One region of the Paenibacillus sp. J31R34 genome, then DNA from elsewhere that is predicted to be linked to it. Evidence: a T-box and tRNA genes for the amino acid it is inferred to sense, from the RefSeq annotation. Region 1 holds a T-box; the other holds one or more tRNA genes.
The links. The T-box of region 1 lies ahead of AC50YG_RS19395 (valine--tRNA ligase). A T-box ahead of a tRNA ligase gene usually reads a tRNA of that ligase, here a tRNA-Val.
Positions count from the first base shown of each region.

Region 2: it encodes a tRNA-Val, which carries the amino acid that the T-box ahead of AC50YG_RS19395 (valine--tRNA ligase) is inferred to sense. The anticodon was not compared.

Region 1 is NZ_JBXENU010000007.1:5,710-16,513, reverse strand. It holds gene hemB (porphobilinogen synthase) at 1-331, shown strand, start outside; gene hemL (glutamate-1-semialdehyde 2,1-aminomutase) at 335-1,636, shown strand; gene AC50YG_RS19405 (RluA family pseudouridine synthase) at 1,697-2,665, shown strand; gene AC50YG_RS19400 (LysM peptidoglycan-binding domain-containing protein) at 2,783-4,267, shown strand; T-box leader at 4,582-4,814, shown strand; gene AC50YG_RS19395 (valine--tRNA ligase) at 4,890-7,550, shown strand; gene AC50YG_RS19390 (bifunctional folylpolyglutamate synthase/dihydrofolate synthase) at 7,580-8,953, shown strand; gene murC (UDP-N-acetylmuramate--L-alanine ligase) at 8,961-10,361, shown strand.
Region 2 is NZ_JBXENU010000003.1:320,000-330,803, forward strand. It holds gene AC50YG_RS10795 (YolD-like family protein) at 1-166, shown strand, start outside; gene exlX (expansin ExlX) at 390-1,049, shown strand; tRNA gene AC50YG_RS10805 (tRNA-Val) at 1,207-1,279, shown strand; gene AC50YG_RS10810 (ATP-dependent DNA ligase) at 1,402-2,289, opposite strand; gene ku (non-homologous end joining protein Ku) at 2,286-3,128, opposite strand; gene AC50YG_RS10820 (hypothetical protein) at 3,259-3,921, shown strand; gene AC50YG_RS10825 (accessory gene regulator ArgB-like protein) at 3,881-4,429, shown strand; gene AC50YG_RS10830 (cyclic lactone autoinducer peptide) at 4,407-4,529, shown strand; gene AC50YG_RS10835 (DUF3892 domain-containing protein) at 4,841-5,092, shown strand; gene AC50YG_RS10840 (MBL fold metallo-hydrolase) at 5,195-5,920, opposite strand; gene AC50YG_RS10845 (hypothetical protein) at 6,059-6,262, shown strand; gene AC50YG_RS10850 (stalk domain-containing protein) at 6,490-7,053, shown strand; gene AC50YG_RS10855 (DUF1292 domain-containing protein) at 7,171-7,485, shown strand; gene AC50YG_RS10860 (aminotransferase class I/II-fold pyridoxal phosphate-dependent enzyme) at 7,605-9,074, opposite strand; gene AC50YG_RS10865 (MFS transporter) at 9,198-10,469, shown strand; gene AC50YG_RS10870 (MFS transporter) at 10,491-10,804, shown strand, end outside.

The DNA of each region.
Region 1 (10,804 bases):
CAAGACGTATCAGATGGACCCTGCCAATGCGCGCGAGGCGCTGCGGGAAGCGGAGTCCGACGTCATTGAAGGCGCGGATATGCTGATGGTTAAGCCAGCGCTTGCGTATATGGACGTTATTCGCCTGCTGAAGGAGCATTTTGACCTGCCGGTGGCGGCGTACAATGTGAGCGGCGAATATGCGATGGTAAAAGCGGCAGCGGCAAATGGCTGGATTGACGAGCGCGCCGTCGTATTGGAGACGCTGACCGGAATGAAGCGCGCTGGTGCGGACATTTTGATTACGTACCATGCGAAGGATGCGGCACGTTGGTTGAAAGGGGCTGAATAGTCGATGAATCATTCATCTACAGGCAGAAGTGATACACGCTCACGCGAGGCATTCGCACGGGCCAAGCAAGTCATTCCTGGCGGTGTGAACAGTCCGGTTCGCGCTTTTAAATCCGTAGGATTGAACCCGGTTTATATGGAGCGGGGCCAAGGCAGCCGCGTATTTGATATCGACGGCAACAGCTATATCGATTACGTCGCTTCATGGGGACCGCTCATTATGGGCCATGCGCATCCTGAAGTCGTTGAAGCGATCAAGCGTACCGCAGAAAAAGGCACCAGCTTTGGGGCGCCAACAGAACTGGAGACGCTTATGGCGGAGCTGGTGTGCGAGCGCGTGCCTTCGGTTGATGTGGTCCGGATGGTCAACTCCGGCACAGAAGCGACGATGAGCGCTTTGCGTCTCGCACGCGGGTTTACGAAGCGCAGCAAAATCGTCAAATTTGAAGGCTCTTATCACGGTCATGCCGACAGCTTGCTCATTAAAGCGGGTTCCGGTGTGGCGACGCTTGGCTTGCCCGATAGTCCTGGCGTTCCAGAAAGCATTGCCTCGCAGACGATTACCGTGCCATACAATGATATCGAGTCGATGAAGCTCGTATTTGAAAAATACGGCGAGGAAATTGCCTGCGTCATCGTCGAGCCGATTGCCGGCAACATGGGCGTAGTCCCGCCGCTTCCGGGATTTCTGCAAGGCCTGCGCGATATAACGGAGCAATACGGCAGCCTGCTTATTTTTGATGAAGTAATGACCGGTTTCCGCGTTCACTACAGCAGTGCGCAAGGTTTGTATGGCATTAAGCCAGATATCACATGCTTTGGAAAGGTGATCGGGGGCGGATTGCCGGTCGGCGCTTATGGCGGCAGACGCGATCTGATGGAGCTTATGGCGCCGAGTGGTCCGATTTATCAGGCGGGCACGTTGTCAGGCAATCCGCTGGCGATGGCTGCTGGTTATACGACGCTCAAGCTGCTGACGCCGGAGACATATGAGCTGCTGGAGCGCCAAGCGGTCCGGTTACAGCGCGGCTTTGAAGCGAATGCGAAGGCGGCTGGCATTGCTTCGACGATCAATCGTGTCGGCTCGATGGTATGCCCGTTTTTCACCGAAACGCATGTCATCAATTACGATACAGCCAAAACAGCAGATTTAGAGCGCTTCAAGGTGTATTTTGCCGCTATGCTGGAGCTTGGCGTGAGCGTCGCTCCCTCGCAGTTTGAAGGCATGTTCGTATCGGCTGTCCATACCGATGAAGATATTGATGCAACGATTGCTGCCAACGCGGCTGCTTTGAGCAGATTGTAGTTCTAGCAAGCAGCCATCTAGGCGATTGCATTCGAAAATAGGAGGTTTCATTCCATGCCAATGCTTCACTATAAGCGGGCGGGGGAGTGGCTTGAGCTGGATTGGCAGGAGCTGTCAGAAGGCTCATGGTCTGCACCAAATAACGACGGGCAACCTGGAGAACGCACCGGAACATTAGAGGCCGGCAGTCATCCGCATCAAGTGCGGCAGTGGCTGCTGGCCCGTTCTCTTTTTCCAGAAAAATGGATTAATCGGCTGTTCTCCATCGGCGGCATCCGTTTTGATGGGCAGCATATTCGGCTGCTCGCGTTTCCCGCCGCCGATCTGCTTAGCGATCCATTGTATCGTCATGCGAAGCTGTCGCAAGGCAGTGCCCGTCCTGTTGTTCTTTTCGAGGATGACTTTTGCCTCGTACTTTATAAGGAGGCAGGTATGGCTGTGCATGGCACAGGCACCAATCAGGCGGGAACGCTGGATGAAGCGGCGGCGCGCCATATGCTGCTGCAGGGAGATCCGCTGCCTGTCCGCCACATCCACCGTCTCGATGATGATACATCGGGTCCTGTCCTTTATTCCAAAAATGATTTCGCCCAGTGGAAGCTGGACGAAGCGATGCGCCGCAAGGCGATCGACCGCCGCTATATTGCGTTTGTCCAGGGGCGGCTGCGCCCGGCCGCGGGCACCGTTGATGCTCCGATTGGCAAGGATCGCCATCATCGCTCCAGAAGACGTGTTGCGCCGGGCGGCGATTCCGCTGTAACCCACTATGAAGCGGCCGAAAACTATGCAGCGGCTACGCTTGTCCGTTTGCAGCTGGAGACGGGACGAACGCATCAAATTCGCGTCCATATGAGCCACTTGGGCCATCCGCTGCTTGGCGATGCGCTTTATGGAGGCTCTGTGCAACTGCTGAAGACGCAGGCGCTGCATGGCGAGCGACTTCTTTTTGCCCATCCGTGGACGGATTTGCCTGTGGAAGTTGCAGCCCCGGAGCCCGATTGGCTTGCTGAATTGCGAGCTAAATTGTAGCTACTGCAAAAGATAGTCATGCTCTCCCCCCTTAGCCCATATAGATAATTAGTGAGAGTAGCATTTTTAGCCCAAGCATTGTCTAAATGGGTCAGTATAGGGAGGGAGGACTTGAGCGTGACGGATCAAACGAAAGGCTTGCGCTTTGACGTGTATGAACGCGTGCATCTGTCGGATGAAGTTGCCGATATCGATGAGCTGGAAGAAATTGAGCTTGTGCCTCGCATTCAGGTTGTTGAGCAGGGGGAGCACGCAGTATTGAAAGGCCAGCTGCTGCTAAGCGGAGTATATCGCAGTACGAATGAAGCCGCTCCGCTTCAGGCACTGGAGCATTTCATCCCCGTCGAAATTACAATGCCGTTGAACCGGATTTCACGGCTGGACGATGTGACGGTGGAAATTGATAATTTCGATGTCGATTTGCTATCATCGCGAACGCTTAACATTACCGGGGTGCTGTCGCTTCGCGGCATTCTCGTGGAGCCGCAGCAGGAGCCGGAGGAAGCGTGGCGCGAGGAGCCATTCACCGTCATCCATGATCGTATAGATACGAGTCAGGCTTCGCTGGAAGAGGAGCTTCGGCGGAGTGGTGGCGAACCCTTTGCGGCTCACGAGGCTGCTGAGGCTGCCCAGGTTGCTTTGGGAGCGCAAGCTGAGCCTTATTTTGCTGGACAGGAAAGGCAACTGCCCTTAAGAGGTGAGCAGGAAGAAGCTCAAGCGTTTAATGGGGATCAAGCGTTCGACGAGTCTGATTCCGAGATTGAAGCTTACAATGCTTATAATGAGCGGGTGTATGAAGAGGCTGATGAACGCGAGGAAGCAGAAGGGCCGGAGGCTGGGGTTACGATTTCGCCTTCGCCGCGTGATGCAGGCTGGTCGGCAGCCGAGTGGTTTCAGGAGCAGGATCATTCCGGGTCGCAGCCGAGCTTTAACGCAAATTATAATTCGGCGCCTGCTTATGCGCAGCAGCCAGCCGTAACTGGGCTGGGTCATGGTATCGCGCAGGAGAGGCAGCAGGGAGCTTCTGCCTATCAGCAAGCGGAGGATTTTGAATGGAGCCCGGGGGGACAACCGCAACAGCCAGAGGAGCCTTACATCCCCGCGGCAGCAGAGCAGAACAGCTACGATGCATCTCCGTGGCAGGATAGCGAGCTGGAGCGTTTAAGCCAGTGGCAGGAGGCGGAGGAAGCAAGTGCGGAGCCGCAAGCAGAGCCAGAGAAGCAGGAGATGCGAATAGCATTTGGCAGCAAGGCGCCGGAAGCAGCGGCATCCCCTGCATCAGGCGTGGGGCTTGTGACGCTGCTGCAAACGAGCAAGCGCGAGCAATTGGCGCGGCAAGCTGCGGAGCAGGAGGCGGCGGAGTATGCGCTGGAGCAGACGAAGGCGCAGCAGCCCGCAGGCGATGAAATCGAGTGGCGCAATTTGTTTTTGAAGCAATCCGATGAGCGGGAATTCCGTAAAATCCGGGTATGCATCGTGCAGCGCGACGAGACGCTTGATTCAATTGCGGTGCGCTACAGCTTGAACCCGCGGGAGATTTTGCTGTACAACGGCTTGAATGAGTCGGCGGTGGAGGAAGGACAGCTGCTTTATATTCCGTAGCGGCAGGAAGTTTGACAGAAGGAGCTTTGATCAGCGAAATAGCGGTCAAAGCTCTTTTTATATTCCACCCTCGAAACGGCAGCTTTGCCGCCAGAGGACGATGGCAGCCGTTTACGCTTGAAATATAGGAAAGGATCTGATTTCTCCATCCCCTCTCTAATATTTCTCGGACTGAAACGCGCCGCGCCGCGAAAGGACGGCTAGAGCCGTTTCACCTTGGCATACAGCATGACATATAATGATTTGTACGAGCCCTGTGGTTTGACTTTTTCTCACAAAGAGTGTATCATTAGATAAATATGTCTTAAAGTCAACGAACGACGTTGAAGGGGAAGAGTACGCAGCCAAGCCTTCAGAGAGCGGAGCCGTTAGTGCTGAGAGTTCCGCAGGATTTTACTCGTACAAGTCGCCCTGGAGTTGCTTGAATCAAACGAATTGCTATTCGTTAATTCAAGCCGGCCACAGCCGTTATCTGTTTGAGTGCCGTGCAGCAGCAAGACGCGCGGAACAAAGGTGGTACCACGGAAGCTAACCTTTCGTCCTTTGCTATAAGGGCGGAAGGTTTTTTTGTATTCAAAATTATGTATGGATGCCATTATGCGATATGTGGAGGATGGAGCTTATGTCTGAAAATCAAACGACGCCGGCGATGCCGACGACCTACGACCCAAAAGCCGCTGAACTGAAGTGGTATGACTTCTGGATGGATGGAAAATTTTTTGAAGCGGGCAAGCGCCCAGAGGCCGAGACCTATACGATCGTTATTCCCCCGCCGAATGTAACGGGAGTTTTGCACATTGGGCATGCGCTCGATTTCACCTTGCAGGATATTCTCATTCGCTTTAAGCGGATGCAGGGCTTTGATGCTCTGTGGTTGCCGGGAACGGACCATGCAGGCATTGCAACACAGACGAAAGTGGAGCAGAAGCTGCGCGAGCAAGGACAATCCCGCTACGATCTCGGACGCGAGGCTTTTTTGGAGCAGGTATGGGATTGGAAGGAGCAATACGCTGGGACGATTCGCGGCCAATGGGCAAAAATGGGGCTGTCGCTCGATTATTCGCGCGAACGCTTCACGCTTGACGAGGGGCTGTCTAAGGCTGTTCGCGAGGTATTTGTACAGCTGTACAAGAAGGGCCTCATTTACCGCGGCAAAAAAATCATCAACTGGGACCCGGCTGCGAGAACCGCTTTGTCTGATATTGAGGTTGAGCATAAAGAGCTGAACGGTCACTTATACCATTTGCAATATCCGCTGAAGGACGGCTCAGGACATATTACGGTTGCGACAACGCGTCCGGAAACGATGCTGGGCGATAGTGCGGTTGCTGTTCATCCTGAAGATGAGCGTTACCAGCACCTGATTGGTCAAATGATCGTATTGCCGGTCATTGGACGCGAAATTCCGATTATTGGAGACGAATACGTAGACAAGGAATTTGGCTCCGGGGCTGTGAAAATTACGCCAGCTCATGATCCGAATGACTTCGAGGTAGGCCTTCGTCATGATCTGCCGCAAATTATCGTTATGGACGAGTCCGGCAAGATGAATGCGGAAGCCGGCCCTTATGCGGGACTGGATCGTTTCGACTGCCGCAAGCAGCTCGTGAAGGATTTACAGGAGCAGGGCGTGTGCGTTCAAATCGAGGATCACGTGCATCAGGTGGGCCACAGTGAGCGCAGCGGCGCGGTAGTTGAGCCGTATTTATCGACGCAATGGTTCGTTGATATGAAGCCGCTGGCTGAGCAGGCGATTAAAGCGCAAAAATCCAGCGACGGTGTAACATTCGTTCCGGATCGTTTTGAGAAAATTTATTTGCACTGGATTGAAAATGTACACGACTGGTGTATTTCCCGTCAGCTGTGGTGGGGACATCGTATTCCGGCCTGGTATTGCGACGCCTGCGGTGAAATGCATGTAGACTATAAAGAAGTAACGAGCTGTTCGTCTTGTGGTGGCACGGAGCTGCGCCAGGATGAGGATGTTTTGGATACATGGTTCAGCTCGGGTCTGTGGCCGTTCTCGACGCTTGGCTGGCCGGAGCAGACCGAGGACTTAAAACGCTTCTACCCAACGAATGTTTTGGTGACGGGCTACGATATTATTTTCTTCTGGGTATCCCGGATGATTTTTACCGCGCTGGAGTTTACGGAGCAAAAGCCGTTCAAGGACGTGCTGATTCACGGTCTCGTACGCGATGCGAACGGCAACAAAATGTCCAAGTCGCTTGGCAATGGCATCAATCCGCTCGAAGTGATTGAACAGTACGGCGCCGATGCGATGCGCTATATGCTTTCGACAGGCAGCACACCGGGGCAGGATTTGCGCTTCCGCTTTGAGAAGGTCGAGCAGGCACGCAACTTTGCGAATAAAATTTGGAATGCGTCGCGTTTTGCGCTGATGAATCTGGAAGGTTTCGCAGCGAGCGACATTGATATAAGCGGCAAGCTGGGTACGGCGGATCGCTGGATTTTGCACCGCCTGAATGAAACGGTTCGCGAAGTAACCCGTTTGATGGACAGCTACGAGTTTGGGGAGACTGGACGCCAGCTGTACAATTTCATCTGGGATGACCTTTGCGACTGGTATATCGAGTTTGCCAAGCTTAACCTCTATGGCAACGATGAAGAAGCGAAACAAGCGACAAAGTCGGTACTCGCATATGTGCTTGACCGCACGCAGCGCCTGATTCATCCGTTTATGCCTTACATCAGTGAGGAAATTTGGCAGCATCTGCCGCATGAAGGCGAGACGATTACGCTTGCCGCATGGCCGCAGTACGATGCTGCGCTGGAAGCGCCTGAAGCAGTGAAGGAAATGGAGCTGCTGATGGATATCATCCGTTCAGTGCGTAATGTCCGCGCGGAAGTAAACGTGCCGATGAGCAAAAAAATTGAGATGTTGATTAAGCCGAGCGGCGAAGCCGAAGCGGTAATTCTGACTCGCAATGAAGAGTTTGTCCGCCGGTTCTGCGGAACCTCGAAGCTTGAGACTGGTCTTGATTTATTGGCTCCGGATAAGGCGATGAGCGGTATAGTAACGGGCGCGGAGCTGTACTTCCCGCTTGCAGGGCTGATTGATATTTCGCAGGAAATCGCCCGACTTGAGAAGGAGCTTGCGACGCTGAACGGCGAAGTAACCCGCATTGAGAAGAAGCTGGGCAATGAGGGCTTTGTAGCGAAGGCGCCTGCGAAGGTCATCGAAGAGGAACGCTCCAAAATGAAGGATTATGCGGACAAACGCGATAAGGTTCAAGCTAGAATCGCGGATTTGCGCGGATAGACACCGGGAAGAAAGAAGGCGTTTCTACGATGACAAATCAGCTCTCAGGCCAGCCGGAAAGCGGCGGGCTGCAGTCTTACCAGGAAGCAGTAGATTGGATAAATGGTCTTATTCCATTCGGAATAAGGCCTGGTCTTGAGCGGGCCCTAGTCTTGATGGAGCGGCTGGGCAATCCGCATCGCAGACTGAAGTTTATCCATGTCGCTGGAACGAACGGCAAAGGTTCTACCTGTGCTTTTTTGACGAGCACGCTCATTAAATGCGGTTATGATGTAGGTACGTTTACATCGCCATACATTACGAAGTTTACGAATCGTTTTCAATATAATAACGCTGATATTGAAGAGCAGACACTGCTTGAGCTGTCGAATGTGCTAAAGCCTATCGTTGAGGAAATTGCGGCAACTGAGCTGGGTTCTCCAACGATGTTCGAGGTGTCTACGGCGCTGGCTATCTTGTATTTCGCTAAGGTAACCTATCCCGATTATGTCGTATGGGAAACGGGGCTTGGCGGACGAATGGACGTTACAAATATTGTGACGCCTGTTCTCTCCATCATTACCAATGTCGGGCATGACCATATGGATCGCCTTGGCGATACGCTGGAGAAGGTAGCGGCGGAAAAGGCAGGTATTATTAAGCCTGGCGTTCCCGTCGTGAGTGCGGTTACGCAGCCAGAAGTGATCGAAGTTATTCGGCAAAAAGCGATCGACAGCAAAAGCTCGCTGTATTTGTTAGGCGAGCAGTTCAGCGAGACGGCGCTTTCGGTTCGCGAGGATGAGCAAACGTTCCGTTTTGATGGGCTTTTCCGTCCGATTCATCCACTGACGATCACGCTGAACGGCGCCCATCAGCGCACGAATGCAGCGGTCGCAGTGATGGCCCTTGAGGTGCTTCGCCAATATGCGGCTCTTATTGTGGAGGATGATGCGCTGGAGGAGGGGCTGCGCCTTGCTGCATGGCCTGGGCGCCTGGAAATGGTGTCGCATTCCCCGCGTATTCTCATTGATGGCGCGCATAATCCTGAGGGAGCACAGACGCTTGCTGCCGCATTAAAATCAACCTATCGTTATGATCGTTTAATCCTAATGATGGGTATGCTGGATAATAAGAATCATCGCGAGGTTATGAAGCATATACTGCCAATAGTAGATACGCTAATTGTGACCGAGCCTGATTTTCGCAACAAAAAAGATGCGCAGGCGCTGGCTGATCTAGTACGTGCTGTACAGGGGGACGAGGCTTTTGAGTTGATTGTGGAGCCTGACTGGAAAGCAGCGCTTGAGCAGCTGCAGCATTTGACCGGGGAAACAGACCTTGGGGTTGTGACCGGAACGCTTTATTTAATAGCGGACGTTCGCGCCCGCTTATTGTACAACTCTGATTCTGAAAAAGGTTGGTGAACCGTCTTTGAATACAGCAAAACATGTTCATTTCATCGGAATAGGCGGTTACGGGATGAGTGCTATCGCCCGCGTTATGCTGGAGAAGGGCTATACTGTAACTGGTTCTGATGTCGCTCGTCAGGAACTCACAGAGAAGCTGGCGGCGAAAGGCGCAAAAATCTATATCGGTCATGAGCCGGAAAATATTAAAGGTGCGGAGCTGGTGGTTTACTCCACTGCACTAACGAAGGATAATGTGGAGCGCCGCGCCGCGGAAGCTCTCAATATTCCGGTGCTGCATCGTTCGCAAATGCTGGCTCAGCTTATGAATGAAGGCAAGGGCGTCGCTGTTGCTGGCGCTCATGGCAAGACGACGACCTCGTCGATGATCGCGCTCGTTATGGAAAACTGCGGAACCGATCCGACGTATATCATTGGCGGCGAGATTGTAAACGTCGGCACGAATGCAAAGGCGGGAAAAGGGGAATACGTCGTAGCGGAAGCCGACGAGAGCGATGGCTCTTTCCTGCATTATCACCCGTCTATTGCGATTGTAACCAATATTGAACCGGATCATCTGGAAAACTATGACGGGGATTTCGGCAAGCTGAAGGCTGCCTACGTTCAGTTTCTGTCGCAGGTAAAGCCGGATGGCAAAGCTATCGTATGCGCGGACGATGACAATATTGAAGAGATCATCAGCAAGCTGTATGCAAGCCAATCGCTCGACCCATCACAGCTCGTTACTTACGGCATTGATGGTGAAGCCCAGTACAAGGCAGAGAAAGTCGTGCTTGGTGACCGCAAAGTATCGTTCGAGCTTACCCACCAAGGGAAGCTGCTGGGCCAGGTTGAACTGTCTGTACCAGGTAAACATAATGTATATAACGCGATGGCTACCATTATTACCTGCCTGGAAGCAGGGCTGCCATTTGCGCAAATTGCGGGCGCTATTCGTGAATTCATTGGGGCGAAGCGTCGTTTCCAAGTGCTCGGCGAAGTAGAGGACATTCTCGTTATTGACGACTATGCCCATCATCCTACCGAGATCAGCGCAACGATCAGTGCTGCCAAAGCGACAGGCAAACGGATTGTAGCTGTGTTCCAGCCGCAGCGTTACACGCGTACCTATTTCCTTCTCGACCAGTTCAGCCGGGCGTTTCCGGAAGCGGACGAGGTCATCATTACCGATATCTATTCGCCAGCTGGCGAACAGCAAATTGAGGGCGTCAATTCGGAGAGGCTGGTCGAGCTGATTAAGACGAACAGCAATGCGAATACGACGTTTATTGCGACAAAGGAAGAAGTGCTGGAGTATTTGAAGACAGCTGCTTCTGCTGGCGATCTTGTCATTACGATGGGAGCCGGCGATATTTGGAAAACAGCGGATGCTTTGGCTAAATGGCTGAAGGCAGGCCGTAAATAAAGCTGGTATCCCTTGCTAAGGGCATATGGACTCCATTAAACGCTGGAAAACGTTAAAATCGTTTTCCAGCGTTTTTGGTTTCGTTGCAAAAAGGAGCTGCGCCCAAACTATGGAAATGTCTTTGAAGATATTTACATCATGCTTTCAAATGAGCTAGCACGGCTTTTATATGATGGATACAATTCCCTTAGCTTTTTATAGCAAAAAAGGTTGTCGACTGTACGAAACTTGAGGTAAGCTGCGAATGTTATTTAAAATATAAGAATTTATAAGTTTTGCACTTATAAATGGGCTTATATTTCTCGGAATGAAACGAGCCGCGCCGCCAAAGGACGGCGATAGCCGTTTCACCTTGAATTCTAAGAATATATAAGTTGCATCCTTATATCCGCTTAGAATTCTAGGGCAAAGCTCTTCGCTCGTCCTAGAAGGACGACGAAGTC
Region 2 (10,804 bases), on a different contig from region 1:
AGAAGGGATTGAGCTGCTTTTTGAGGTGTGGAACTGGGAAGAACCTGTGTCGGGGCTAATTGTGAAAATGGATTCCCGAACGAGGCTGGTGCACGTAGCGAAAGGCGAAGAAATTACCAAAATCCCTTTTATGGATATAATGAAGGTGAATAACAACGCAAGCTAGTCAAAGTGGCGGGTGCTTCTATTTTTTTGGCGAATAAAGTGTGTAATTGTTGGCTAATGTCATCAAAATGCAAGAAAAGAAGTATCAAAAGTGATAGCAAACCTACCTCCTCACCACTTAGAATGGACTCTACTGGAAGATTTAGGGTTTCCAAAATGTGGAGGAGGTTTCAGTCATGAAGAAAAAGCACGGTGCAGTCAAGTTTGGAATCATTTGTCTTGCGATGTTCGTTTTGTACCCTGCGGTGCAGGCATTTGCCGCTTGGAATGATGTGCGGACAAGCTATGCGACTTATACAGGCTCAGGATATTCTGGAGGTGCGGTGCTGCTGGACCCGATTAATCCGAATATGGAAATAACGGCGTTAAATAAGGCCGACATGAATTACAATGGGGTCAAAGCAGCGCTTGCTGGCGCTTATTTGGAGGTTACGGGGCCTAAAGGCAAAACGGTAGTCTATGTCACCGATCTGTACCCAGAAGGCGCTCCGGGAGCGCTGGACTTGTCGCCAAACGCTTTTGCTAAAATTGGGGAAATGTCAGCAGGCACAATTCATATATCGTGGAAAGTTGTGAAAGCACCGATAACTGGCAATTTTTCATATCGGGTGAAGGAAGGCAGCAGCCAGTGGTGGGCGGCGATTCAAGTGCGCAATCATTTTTATCCGGTCATGAAAATGGAGTATAAGAAGGCTGGCGCATGGATCAATCTGGAGAAGATGGACTATAATCATTTTTTGGGCACGAATATGGGTACAAGCCCGCTGCAGGTGCGAATAACTGATATTCGCGGTCAGGCTGTTCTGGATACGATACCCGCGCTTCCGGCAAACGGTACGTCAGGAGCTTATATTGTTCCGGGAAATGTCCAATTCCCAAGCTGAAATTAAAAGTAGGTTGAAAATAATAGGGAAAATAAAAAGCTTCATTCTCCGATTTGTAGGAGGACGAAGCTTTTTGTTTGAAATCCCAAAAAAGTAGTAGTAAAATGGTTGACTTTTCCGCCCGAACTTGGTATATTAATAAACGTCGCTAATATACGATCTGTTAGCTCAGCTGGGAGAGCACTATCTTGACAGGGTAGGGGTCAGTGGTTCGAGCCCACTACAGATCATACAATTAAAAATCCTGAAATCCTTTATATAAGGGTTTCAGGATTTTTTTGCGTACTGTCAGTGAAAAGCGGATGGGGACAAACCGGCTTGAGCATCCACGGGCTTGAACTTATTGCCTTTTTCATTCGCCATCTCCAAACCCAAGTAATCTAGGTTGTCTTAATAGGCCGGATTCCGTAAATTCGAGCGCACTTACCCGGCAGTTGAAGGGAGAAGCAATCCAAACGACGTCAGATTTTTTCATGCCATTAGAAAGGTCGGGGAAAGGGCATTCACCCGGATGCTCCATCATAAATTGCTTCAGTACCTGCTTAGAGGCATTGTCCAGCCCTGACACATGCCCGATGTATCTGCCTTCATATCGTAGGACCAGGCTTGATACCTGTCCGTCACGCTGTTTAATGCCGACGACGTCTGCAACTAACCGGACTTCTTTTCGCTTTTTAAACCAATATTGATGTTTCTTTCCTTCCATATATGGGCCATCTAATCTTTTTGAGATAATTCCTTCCCATTCACGATCATTAAGCCATTTCCAAAGCTGCTGTCCATCGAAGTGCAAATCAGTTACAAATAGACGTGGCGTTTTCTTAGGGAAGGAAGCTTGTAACTTCTCAAAACGTTGTTTAAAAGGGAGCTTTCGTATATCCTCACCATTTGAGTTGAGCATGTCAAACATTACAAATATAAGGCCATCCTCATGGGCTCGTTTTCGGACCCCGAGCTTGGCTCTTTGAAAGTTTGGGCGTATACCATCAAAATAAGCGATCTCGCCATCCAAAATGCAAGGCCCTACACGTATGGGTTCTAATAAGGACACGATTTCTGGAAAAGTGTGATTACGCGGCTCTAAACGCCGCCCAAACAGTTCTACCCCTCCTTTTCCGTCTAAACGAACCAAAGTACGAACGCCATCCCATTTTATCTGATAGCACCATTCAGGGCCGCTCGGTATATCAGGAGATGTTATAGGAGCCATAGGAACGGCAGGAAGCTGCAATTGCATCATGATGCAGTTCCTTTTGCTTTGGAGGCGCGTTTTTTCTTAGGAGCCGGCGCAGGCGGTGTCGCGCTCTTTGTTGCATCCAAGCTGGCCTGCAGCGCGGCCATCAAATCAATGACATTGGTTCGTCCTGAAGCTGCTGGAGCGGATACAACGTCAACACTTTGACCGGCTATTTTTTGCTGTATCAGCTCGGTAAGCGCGATGCGGTAGTCATCCGTATATTTAGCAGCGTCAAAGGGCTCGCTGAGCTGCTCAATCAGCAACTTAGCCATATCGAGTTCCTTTTCATTCACAGCTGTTTGTGCGGGTAGGCTTGGAACCTGGCTGATAGCACGAATTTCATCGGGAAAGAACATCGTCTCCAAACACAAGCAGTTCCCGACTACCCGAACCGCTGCAAGACTGTCTTTGGAGCGAATAGATATTTTGGCTATACCTATTTTGCCTGTTTGTCGAATCGCCTCTAGCAGCAGGCTATACGCGCCAGCGCCCGCCATGTCGGGAGAAAGGTAATATGCTTTTTGATAATAAACGGGATCAATTTCAGCGAGGTCTACAAAATCTAAAATCTGTATGGTCTTGGCGGAATTTGGCTTGATTGCCTCCAACTCTTCCTCTTTAACAATCACATATTTATCTTTTTCATACTCGAAACCCTTCACAATTTCGTCAGGGCCAATTTCCTTATTACAATGGCGACATGTTTTCGCATAATTAATTGGCATGCCACAATCCTTGTGTAAGCTGCGAAATGATATGTCCCTATCCTCCGTGGCCGAGTGCATTTTAACGGGGACATGAACCAACCCGAAGCTAATTGCGCCTTTCCAGACGGTATGCATATATAACACTCCTTGTTGTTTTAATTTAGAGTGTACATTTACTGGGAAGCTATTCATTTAGCATCAAATTCTGTATTGCATTCAGCATGTCCCCATGCAATGATGGATTAAAAGATAAAGGGAGAAAATAATGATAGAGTTTGTATTATTTATGCTTTTTTCAATTATCGAGGGTTTTGGCATTCTCTTTCTGATGCTAAAGATTTACAGTCATGATACTTCCAGCTTTTACTCTGCTTTTATCGTCATAACGCTATCGAGCCTGCAGAGTTATTTTTTGAGGGAGGAGCTTTCGCTTGAAAGTATAGTTCCAGTCATTAATATTTTCATATTCGTAATATTCCTGAGTGTTATTAAAAAGATTCCGTTTTTTGCATCGTTGATTATTACCGGATTGGGCTATTTTATTTTTGCCATGATTCAGGGCGCAATTGTAAACACATTTCCGTTCTTTTCATTAGCAGAGATAAAAGCACAGCCATATATGGGATATTTGCTACAGATGTTCACAGCCTGTATTAATTTATCTATAGCTTGGTGCTTAAACAGGCTTAGAATAGGTTTTGTGGAGGAAATTTCTGAGAAAATGCGCTTTCCGCATGAACGGCGTGTAGTCGGAGGTTTTATAATTGCGATCTTAATAGGATTTGGTTTCATCCTGCATCAGCGCAGCGAGATTCTTAATATCGTTTATTATTTTGCAACTGCGTTATTTTTCTTTGTTTATTCGTACCTGAAGGAGGTCAGGTCCAATGTTGGAAACTTTTTCGAGAAGACTGGCAATAAGCATTAAGACCATTGTTCCAGAGCATCCAGCTTCGGAAGCGCGACTCCAGTACGCTTTGTCATTAATCTTAAACGCTCTATTTATTATTTCAGGGGCGCTGCTCATAGCGTTATTCACAGGCAAGCTGGGCGGTGTATTAGCGGCTCTTATCTCGTTTGCTGTACTTAGGCAGGCATCGGGAGGGTTACATCTTAAATCGGGAACGATGTGTGTCGTGGTATCGATTGGGGTGGCGACGGCGCTGTCATTCACCCCAACATTTTCGAGTGGAACGCTGTTGGTAATCAATTCAATTAATCTGCTGCTTGCACTGTTATTCGCACCGTCAGACATCGAGAAACAGTCGCGTATTTCTAGGCGCTTCTACCCGTTACTAAAACTGATATCAGCTGTAATTATATGTAGCAATTTATGGATAGAATCGTCTATAATTGCAATAACATTGTTAGTGCAGTGCGTTACGTTAATTCTGGCTAAGGTGGTGAGTACTCATGCTAAAAAATCTAGTATATAAATTGGCTACATTACTGGACGGAGCGGCTGTTCTTTCAGTAAGAACAGCAAGCTTTCTTTACGTCAATCAACCAGAGACACCGAAAGAGCTTTTGAAATAGTGGCGAACACAAGTGCACACAAAAGAAACCCTTGATAAAATACTATTTTTGAAGTGAATGAATATTAGGCGGTAATGTATTACCTAACTAAGCAGCCAGTTGTCGATGTCTAATCGATGACTGGCTCTTTCCTCAATGGTTTAAATGCGATATGGTTAGAAAATTGAAGGTAATTCAAGACTGTCTGCTTCAAGTTTTTTCTGCGTATAATCCATCCCGCATAGAATTCTCAAAAGCTACGCATCCTATCGATTGAATGCCGAGTGGCGAGCGGTAATTGCCGCTCACAATACGAAGGAGGCGAGCTTGATATGAGCGCGAACGAATGGAGCAATGGGGAAAGAGAGCAAATTGTAGCGGTACAGAAAAATGGTGACGGGGATCTGACGAGCTTTAAAACGTCATCGGGCCGTGTACTGGATTACCAGACGGCGCTGCAAGAGGTGCAGGCAGGGCAAATCGCTGGCGTGAATGCTTTCAAAGGTAGAGATGGCGAAACGTACATCCGTGGCGACGCAGACGGCGACCCTACGAACAATTTGGACCAGCTCCCGCTGTTTTAAGCAGAGAGCCCGATCTGAGCATAGCCAGCAGAGAAAGAGCCTGACGCGAAAAAACGTCAGGCTCTTTTTGCAATGGATGTTGTTCATTTATCAGACTCACATCTACACCGTATAAATCTCACGCTGCTGTACAAACCGCATTTTCCCTGTATGTCCTATGTAATTTTCCATCGTATCTCCATAATGCATGAGCCATACCTTCTCCTGCAGCGGCTCCGGCAGTGTTAGCAGCTCGTCGAGACAGGCATGTACAACACCTGGCGCAATCAGCTGGCAGTCGTGAAAAATCGTATCCACGCCATCCTCCACAAGCTGCTCCAGCAAAGACGGGCTGAACTTCATATCTGCCGAATAGAAGAAGTGCTGATTGAAAATAAACGAATAGCTGTCTTTCAAGGCAATATGTTCGGTCTTAAGCAGCTTTACCGTCAACCCTGCATGCAGCTCATGCTGGGCGCCTTCTTCGAGCCGTCTCACTTCAAAGAAATCATCAATCGATTGCAATGGTCCTTGCGTCAGCCCGCCGCGCAGCGTCTGCTCCCACAGCGGCTCCACTAGCGAGGAGGCGATGTACAGCACGGGTTTTTTCCCGTAAAGGAACATCATTTGAAAAGCATATTCCTCCAGCCCGCCCACATGGTCGCCATGAATATGGCTGATCAGCACCGCATCCAGCTCATCGAATGAAAGATTCGTCTCATGCAGCGCTTTGGGCAGCGTAATGCCGCAATCGACCAGCAATTTAAACCCTGGCACCTCAATTAGCGCATTGTTATTATCATATTTCTTGGCAAAAGCACTCCCTGTTCCGATCATTTGTATATGCAATGGAACACCCCCGTCTTCGAAATCATCTCGCTACATTTAATGTATCAAATGATTGGCAAACTGACAAATAGAGATACCCTTTGCCGGGTACCTACATATAATGCAGGAGCAAGATCCGGCAGGGAGGACAGAGCAGCAATGAGCAAAGGAAAAGGCAAAAACGTAAAGAAGAAACAACCGTCAGGTGAACGGAAGCAGTACCAATATAAATTGGTGCTATCCCCCGTCTGTGAAGTGTGTCCGACACCTTGTGCAAGGGGACTCGCGTATTTGGATCGAATGTCCGAGCCGGGCGCAGTTGGAAAAGGGGTTCCTTGCGTGCTCACCCGCACCTATCATTAACCGGAATATTTCCCAGGCAACCGCATATTTCTACATTTTTTTTCGCACGGGCAAGCAGCTTAAATCCCTGTAAATGATGGTCTGAAAAAAGGGAGAGCGCAAGCCTGTGCTGGAGCCATCATATAGCGCTGGTACAGGGCTGAAAAAGTTTCTGTAACAGCGCAACTCTATTCATTTTGAAGAGTATAACCATATATCCAGACAAAGCGGATGGAGGGTACTCACCTATGAAATTCAGAAAAATAGCGATTTTGCTGCTGGCGCTTTTTTTATGCAGCAGTACCTTAATGATTGCCAATGCGGCCTCGCAGACCGTGAAGGTTCTCCTGAATGGCAGCGAGCTTGAAGAAGGCGGCATTATGGTGGATGGCAAGACTTACCTGCCGATTCGGGAAATAGCCAATAGCCTGCAAACCATCGTCAATTGGGATGGGCAGAATAAGAAGGCAACCTTAACGAGACCGAATGTACATATTGTACTCATGCAGGATAGCAAGCTGTTTGGCAATGTGACGAAGGGCAACTCGTATACATTCAGCGTATTGTCGCAGGTCGACAATTTGAAGACGGATATTGCCGCGGTTAAAGTATCCATATTTGATCCGTATGGCAGCGAGAAGGTCATTCAGACGCAGACCGATAAGATTACGAAGGATAACTTTTGGTATCGGACGGAAGACTTGAAGTATAATTTCGAGTATTCGGGGAAATATGCGGTGAGATTTTTCCTGAAAATGAGCTCATCCGACGATTGGACGCTCGTCTCGGAGAAGCTGATTTCTTCGCAATAACGGCGACGGCCTGCGTTTCTTCCAAGTGGAGGAAATGCGGGCTTTTTCGTTTGACCGCTGCTAGGTCTCATGGTACGATACTCAGGTATGGATAATTGACTGAAATGGGGTAAAACAATGACTGAGCATAATCATGGCGCAGATTGCGGTTGCGGAGAAGACCATGAACATGAAGAAAGTGTATTTATTGTAACGGACGATGAGGGCCAGGAACGCGAAATGGTCATGGTTTATACGTTTGAATCCGAGAACAACGCTTATGCGGTATTGCTGGATCGCAATGATCCTGAAGCAGACGGCGTTATTTTCCGCATCGAGGAAGAGAACGACGAGGCATACCTCGTTGGGATCGAAGACGATGAAGAATGGGATCGCGTAACGAAGATTTATGAAGAAATCGCCGTTACAGAAAACGCAGCAAAAGAAGAGTAGGTTTTCCTCTCTTTCCGCTGACCTAGCAAGTCATCATGCACCTTAGCTGTGCATGCACAAGACACCTGCGTCACCAAGGGCGAATGCTCTTGGGACAGCAGGTGTCTTTTGTTCGAATATTAGGAAATAGCCGTTTCCTCGAAAATTACTTTAACGAATTCAACATTGCGGTCCTCTGGACCTTTAACAGGGAGGCCAACTTCAACATGCTCCACAATATAGTCAATATTTTTCTGGGAAATAACCTCGCCTGGGAGTAGAATCGGGATGCCTGGCGGGTAAACATAAATAAATTCGGCAATAATCCGGCCGGCCGACTCTTTGAACGGAACGACCTCGGTCTGTCCATAGAAAGCATCGCGCGGCGAGAGAGACAGCTGTGGAATATCTGGGATTTTGACAACGAGCTCGCGAGCCTCGGCGCCTTCATGGAAGCTGTTCGATAGCGCACGCAGCGCCTCCAGCAATTTTTCTATTGAATCGGATGTATCACCCGGCGTAACAAGGCAAAGAATGTTATACATATCGCTCATTTCAATTTCGAGGTTGAAATGGTCACGGAGCCAGTTTTCCGTCTCATAGCCGGTAATGCCGAGATGGCGGACATGAATAGCGACCTTGGTTGGGTCGAGATCAAAGGTAGCCTCTCCACCTAATATTTCCCGTCCAAAGCAGTACAAGCCGGGAATTTCATTGATGCTCTTGCGGGCATACTCGGCCAGCTCGATCGCTTGTTCAGCCAGCTTGTGGCCGTTTAGAGCCAAATTTCGGCGCGACGTATCGAGCGACGACAGCAAAATATAAGACGTCGACGTTGTCGTCAGCATGCTGATAATCGTTTGAATACGGTGGGGATTAACCCGGCCTCCGCGTACGTTCAGCACCGAGCTTTGCGTCATGGAGCCGCCCAGCTTATGAACGCTCGTCGCTGCCATATCTGCGCCAGCCTGCATGGCGGACATCGGAAGCTTTTCATTGAAATGAATGAGCACGCCATGCGCTTCATCTACCAGCACAGGAATATCGAATGTATGCACCAGATCAACGATTTCCTTCAGATCGGCACATACGCCGTAATACGTCGGGTTGATAACAAGCACGGCTTTAGAGTCGGGATGCTTGTCCAGCGCACGTTTGACAGCGCGTGTCGTAATGCCGTGATCAATGCCGAGATTTTCGTCACGCACGGGTGAGATAAAGATCGGACGGGCACCTGCAAAAATAATTGCCGCCATAATGGACTTATGCACATTGCGCGGGACGATGATTTTATCGCCGGGAAGGCAGACGCTCATGATCATCGTAATAATGGCACCGCTCGTACCTTGTACGGAAAAATAAGTATAATCTGCGCCGAAAGCATCGGCTGCAAGCTTCTGGGCTTCCTCAATAACTCCGGTAGGCTGATGCAGGTCATCCAGCGGAGCTATATTTATTAAATCGATCGATAACGCGTTATCGCCGATAAATGCACGAAATTCGGCATCGCTGCCTAACCCTTTCTTATGTCCTGGAATATGAAATTGGGTTGGATTCTGTTCCGCATGGCGGCGTAATGCGCTGAAGAGCGGGGTTTTGTTATGATCCATCGCTTTCATCCCTGCCTCTCTAGTTAAAATACAAACAAGGTTGAGTATAGCAAAAACAAGTCGGAATGCAAGAAGCTTTTTTTTAAACGCTTGCTTGCGGCAGAAACGGAGGCTCGATATTAAATGAAAGAACGTACAGGCAAAAAGCCATCCGGCGTCGTTATTTGGCGCTCACCTTTTATTATTCAACTGCTGATCATTATGTTTATTATTGAATTTGTAAAGGGAGCGCTGCTCATTTCCATTCTGCCTGTGTACATGGGAACGGTGCTTGGCTTATCAGCCTACGCGATTGGCTGGGCACTGGCGCTGCAATATATTGGCGATAATTTGTTTCGCAGCCCGATTGGCTGGCTCATCGACCGTTTGGGCTACCGCTCCGTGATGCTCGCGGGTATTGTTCTGACCTTTACGGCCGTATTACTGGTCGCTTTTGCCCATCATACAAGCTGGATAGTTGCCGCTTGTCTGCTGCTTGGCATTGGGACGTCCCCACTATGGCCGTGCGTCATTACAGGGGCGACAGAGGAGGCTGGAGAGGAAGCGAATGGCCGGGCGATGAGTGTTGTCTATGTTGCTTGGCTGGTCGGTGTGGGCGCGGGGCCAATTGCGATTAATTTTTTGCTATCCAGCTCGTATACGGCAGCTTTCCGCCTCATCATTGGCGGTATGATCGTCGTTGTGCTGACGACGATGTTTCTGCCCGGACGCGGGCGCATGAAGCAGCGTTCAGGTGCAGCGGAAGAGTCTGGGTCACAGACGGCTTCGCATGATGCTGCCAGAGAGCCTTTCAAAGTTCGCGCCAGCCGTTATTTTGCCAAAGTAGGCAAGTCGCTTCATGCCAGCAAGCTGCTTTATCCGGCTATGTTTGTGCAGAACTTCTCGCTTGGCCTGCTGACACCGATCTTAACGCTGTTCGCACGTTCGGTGCTCCATCTGACGCCCGCCCAGTACAGCTGGTTTCTCATCGCTGGCGGCGCCATTACGGTGCTGGGACTCATTCCGGTAGGGAAGCTTGTGGACCGGGTTGGGACAAAATGGTTTTTGCATGTCGGGTTTCTCCTCGCCGCCATCTCGCTGCCGCTGCTTGGCATCACTCGTTCGCTGCCGCTTGTACTTGTTATTGTGGCGATTGTAGGCATTGGCTATGCCTGCATCATTCCAGCCTGGAATGCTTTAATTGCCCAAGCGATTCCGAAGGCGGAGCGTGGTGCGGTATGGGGCTTCTTCCTGACGATCGAAGGCTCTGGCATGGTGCTGGGCACGATTTTATCCGGCAAGCTGTGGGATACCTTCGGCCATCAGGCGCCATTTCTAGTAAGCGGAGCAATGCTGCTTGTCCTATTTGTTCTCCATTTGTTCATTACCAGAAAACAGCCAGTTATGATAACATAACGTGTGGAGGGGATGAGCTTAATGGATAGACGCTTGTTAATTGTAATGGCTACCTTAATGACAACATTTATTGGCTTCGGGATTATTATCCCGGTGATGCCCGAAATTATTAAAGCAGCAGATCCGCTTGGCGCGGAGGCGCATACGGGCTTAATGCTCGCGGTATATTCGGCTGTATCGTTTGTGCTTTCTCCGGTATGGGGAAGCTTGTCTGACCGAATCGGCAGACGGCCTATCATTCTCATTGGCGTACTTGGCTTCGCTCTAAGCTTTGTCTTATTCGGCTTGTCGTCGGGCAATTTGACGCTGATGTATTTATCCCGTGTGCTGGGAGG